2 regions of the Occallatibacter sp. FHG110214_02 genome follow, and region 2 is predicted to be linked to the other one. Evidence: riboswitches for the same ligand, from Rfam matches in the RefSeq annotation. Region 2 holds a riboswitch; the other holds the start of a gene.
What was found. A riboswitch is a leader RNA that binds a small molecule or an ion and turns the genes downstream of it on or off. The one in region 2 is predicted to bind cobalamin.
Positions count from the first base shown of each region.

Region 1 (2,194 bases), on a different contig from region 2:
AAAGCAGATAGAGCGCTGGGGAAAGATGCTCGAAGTGATAGTGGCCGGATTGGTCGCTGACGACTCGAACGCTCGTCGTGTTGTCCTGCGAGACCAGGGTTACCGTTGCGCCAGCGACGGCTACTCCGGCGGGGTCTCTCACAACCCCACTGAAGCTTGTATTCCCCTGCGCCCAAGCAACTGCACAAGCTAGAAAGAAAACACTGGCAATCCTCAAAATGAACCGCAATTTCATGCTGACTCCTCCCTGGATACGGGATGTTGCCGTTAAATGGCTTAATTTGTACGAGGATTCCAGCGACTATTACGAGAACATGGTGGCAGCTGTGGCTACGCATTGGGAGCCGTGGCATAGAGATCCCGCAGCCCTGCTTCTGCCGCTGCGTGCGCCGCCAATCAAGAAAGGTAAACATCCGTCGAGGAGTCCGCGCCTCAAAATAATTGAGCTAGAGCGACCGCAACGATGGAATAAAAGAAGGGTAGAGAAGAGAGGAAAAGCCGAACCGAAGAACGTCCTCATCCTGCCCTCCGCTTTCACCGAAACGGGGCGCATCTTAACTACGAGGCAGGTATCCTGACTTGCAGGTCATCACCCGTCGCAGCCTTCCCATTCCTTTCGGAACAGTGGCATAGATTGCGAAGGATTCACTGCTTACAGTGGCGGGACCGTGCGGGATTTACACCCGCTTCCCTCTGTGATCTGCTTTCAATTTCAGCAGATACCTCGAAGTAAATTTATCCTAACATGCACCTGCGCGATGAAATGCTGCTAAGTCACAATTGATCTCGAAAGCGGAATGCATCGACTCAAACATCCATTGACCTGTCGAGTTCCAAGAATTTATCTTTCAATTCATCTGGTGTTCGGGAAGGCGGTGCGATTCCGCCACTACCCCGTAACTGTGACGCTGAGAGACCGGCACTCCTTTTGGAAGCCACTGGAGATCAAACCTCCGGGAAGGCTGCTCGATCTTGTCGAAGCGAAAGTCAGGAGACCGGCCAGATGCCAATCTGGGCTTGTTCGACTTCGATGGGAGAGTCGAAGAGTGTATTTGTGGTGTCCGGCTTCTAAAGCTGACGCACGCAGCGGCCTTAGTATTTCTTCCCGCCTGTCTATTTAGCGTTGCGTAAGTGACGCGGAGAACGGTGCATGTGTTCAGCTTCTGCCCGAGATGTGACTCTCGTATTAGGTGGTGTCCGCAGCGGCAAGAGCCGCTATGCCCTACAACTCGCGTCGAGAGCGGAAAAGGTCACTTTCCTCGCGACAGCGGAGCATCGTCAGGACGAGGAGATGCAGCGCAAAATCAAACGGCATCGTTCTGAACGGCCTGAGCATTGGACAACCATCGAAGAACCCCTGAACTTGGTGGAGGTAATTGAATCGGTAAGGGACTGTGACTTATTGGTTGTAGATTGCCTGACGCTGTTTGCAGGGAAGCTTCTTGAAGTCTATGAAAGCGATGCAGCAGCGATCAACAAAAGCATAGATGCGCTGTGTACGTCCCTCACATCAAATCGATTCACCATCGTGCTGGTTTCCAACGAGGTCGGGAGCGGAGTTGTTCCAGCTTTCGAGATGGGGAGACGATACAGGGACCTGCTCGGCGAGATCAATCAGCGTATTGCCGCAGTAGCTGACCATGTCGTTTTAATGGTGGCAGGGCTTCCACTTGTGCTCAAGGGCTCTCTCAGCGAAAAGGAGGGCATGTGACCGTTTCCATAAATCCAGCCGCGAAGCCTGAGATGAGCCAACCTGGCATTGACGAGTTGATTAGAGCGATTAGTCCGCCGAGCGAAGAATGGCGCGCAAGGGCACGCCTGCATCTCGACAGCTTGACGAAGCCACTCGGGAGCCTGAGCAGGCTTGAAGACATTGCGGCCCAAATTGTAGCGATTCGAGGCGAAAGAATCACGGAACCGGTAAGCAAAGCAGCCTATGTTTTTGCTGCAGATCATGGGATCACAGAAGAAGGCGTTAGCGCATATCCACGTGAAGTGACCCGGCAGATGGTTCTGAACTTTCTAGCGGAGGGCGCCGCAATCAACGTGTTAGCGCGATTGCACCACGCAGCATTGCACGTCGTCGATGTAGGTGTGGATGCGGAATTTGGCTCGATTGCGGGGCTTCTCGATCGCAAGGTGCGGCGCGGCACGCGGAATATGCTGCATGAAGCTGCGATGAGCGAAGAAGAAG
Region 1 is NZ_JBZYWK010000021.1:23,932-26,125, reverse strand. It holds gene AC5S3R_RS16310 (TonB-dependent receptor) at 1-235, opposite strand, end outside; cobalamin riboswitch at 548-742, opposite strand; cobalamin riboswitch at 842-1,018, shown strand; gene cobU (bifunctional adenosylcobinamide kinase/adenosylcobinamide-phosphate guanylyltransferase) at 1,175-1,711, shown strand; gene cobT (nicotinate-nucleotide--dimethylbenzimidazole phosphoribosyltransferase) at 1,708-2,194, shown strand, end outside.
Region 1: another riboswitch for cobalamin. It lies ahead of cobU (bifunctional adenosylcobinamide kinase/adenosylcobinamide-phosphate guanylyltransferase); the one in region 2 lies ahead of AC5S3R_RS14275 (ribonucleoside-diphosphate reductase subunit alpha).

Region 2 (2,194 bases):
TCAATTTCCTGAAATGCCTGGAAGACTCCCGCCAGCACAAGCTGACGCGCAATCTCTCCGCGCCGCGCTTGCACAACAGAAACGACACGCAATGGCTGCGCTGTAGCAGTCTGTTTAGATGTTTGAAAAGGATGAAAAACAAGAGCGATCGCAATGACCGCCACAGCTACGCAAAGTGCGTAGACAAGAATGCGTTTGCCGCGCATGGGCAGAAACCTCTTTCAACGGAAATGCAAGATAGAAAGAACGCGACCGGCATCTGCCGGAGGCAATTTATCCGTGAAGAGGAAAAGGAGGAGGGCGCAGGAACAATGCGGGAGGGAAATAGAGTGACAAACGCCGCAAAGGCTTATGCGCCAGCACGGCCTGAGACCATCCCTTACGCAAATCCAGCGCAAACATCAGCAACGCCAGGTCCAGCAGCAAAGGCAACGCCGTCAAGCTACGCGGCGTTGTGACAGACACAACCTTGTCTTGAATCGCCTTGCTGGATTGCGTCAGAAGCTTGGCAACGGGAACCTTATTGTGGATGGGCGAAACCCGGTAGAGCGACATCTTGTATGCCGTGCCCCAGGAAAAAACCCCCACCCCCAGCATCAGGATTGCCAATAGAAAAATTCGGCGCGACCAAGGCGCCAAATCCGTCCAGCGGCGATTTGTGGCAGGTAACTCCACCCCAAAATTCTCCCAATACAGTGCAGCTTGGGATAATTTTACACGCTCCTGTCCCTATCCCGAACAACGGACGAGCTATCCACAGACCTGCCAGTTTTTTGCACAGACACCCCAAGATATGGGGTTGACTTCCGTCTGGCCACATGCCATAGTTATCTTCACTTCGCGGTGCCGGATTAACAAAATCCGGTGAAAAGGGAACCCGGTGCGAGTCCGGAACTGCCCCGCAGCGGTAATCAGGAACGAACGCTCCAACCAAAGCACTAGTCCTAAACAGGCCGGGAAGCTGGAGCAAGTAGGCCGCCTGTAAGTCCGAAGACCTGCCACGAAGACATACGCTCACGCCTCCGAGGGGAGGCGAGGTAGCAGAAAAGCTTTCGGACACTCCGAGAGCCATCTCTGTCTCCCCGCAAACCCGTCCGAGGCCATAAGGAGATTCCCCCATGGCCGCCCTGACGCACGACCTCCCATCCCGTCCTGCCGTTCCTCCACCCGTCTCCAACAACTTCGACCAGGCTCCGCAGCAGTCCACCGGCCTCCAGGTAATCCGCCGCAACGGTAGCTTCTCTCCGTTCGACTCCAACAAAATCACTTTAGCCATTACGAAAGCTTTTGTAGCCGTGGAAGGCGCGGACGCCGCCGCCTCACGCCGCATCCGCGATGCCGTGGAAACACTGACCGCGCAGATTGTCGAAACGCTGAACCGCCGCTCGCAGCCCGGCCGCCCCATCCATATTGAAGATATCCAGGACCAGGTAGAGTTGGCGCTCATGCGCAGCGGCGAGCACAAGATCGCCCGTGCCTACGTTCTCTATCGCGAAGAGCGCGCGCAAGAGCGCCGCAAACACGAAGAGCAGACCACCGTTCTGCAGCCGCGCCTGCACGTACGTTTCGCCGATGGCCGCACAGAGCCGCTCGATGAAGGGCAACTCTTCCGCGACATCACCGACGCCTGCGCCGGCCTCGACGGAGTCTCCGCGGACGCGGTCATGGCGGAAGTACGTCGCAATGTTTATGACGGAATCCAACTCCACGAACTCGGCCTCGCGCAGACCATGGCCGCGCGCACGCTCGTCGAGCAGGAACCGAACTACGCCTACGTCAGCGCCCGCCTGCTCCTGAATATCCTGCACGACGAAGCGCTCACCTTCCTCTTCGCGGCAAAGGACACGCACCAGCAGCATCGCAAAGTCGACTACGCCGAATACTTCCCCGAATTCGTTCGTCGCGGCATCGAGTTGCAAATCCTCGACAAGGAAATGGCCAGCTTCGATCTGAAGCGCCTCGCCAACGCCCTCAAGCCTGAGCGCGACCGCAACTTCCAGTTCCTCGGCCTGCAGACGCTCTACGACCGCTACTTCCTGCAGACCAGCGGCATCCGCTTCGAGCTTCCGCAAGCTTTCTTCATGCGCGTATCCATGGGCCTTGCCCTGCGCGAAATCGACCGCGACGAGCGCGCCATCGAGTTCTACAACCTGCTCTCGTCCTTTGACTTCATGTGCTCCACGCCGACGCTCTT
Region 2 is NZ_JBZYWK010000016.1:69,225-71,418, forward strand. It holds gene AC5S3R_RS14265 (efflux RND transporter periplasmic adaptor subunit) at 1-206, opposite strand, end outside; gene AC5S3R_RS14270 (hypothetical protein) at 274-675, opposite strand; cobalamin riboswitch at 825-1,017, shown strand; gene AC5S3R_RS14275 (ribonucleoside-diphosphate reductase subunit alpha) at 1,119-2,194, shown strand, end outside.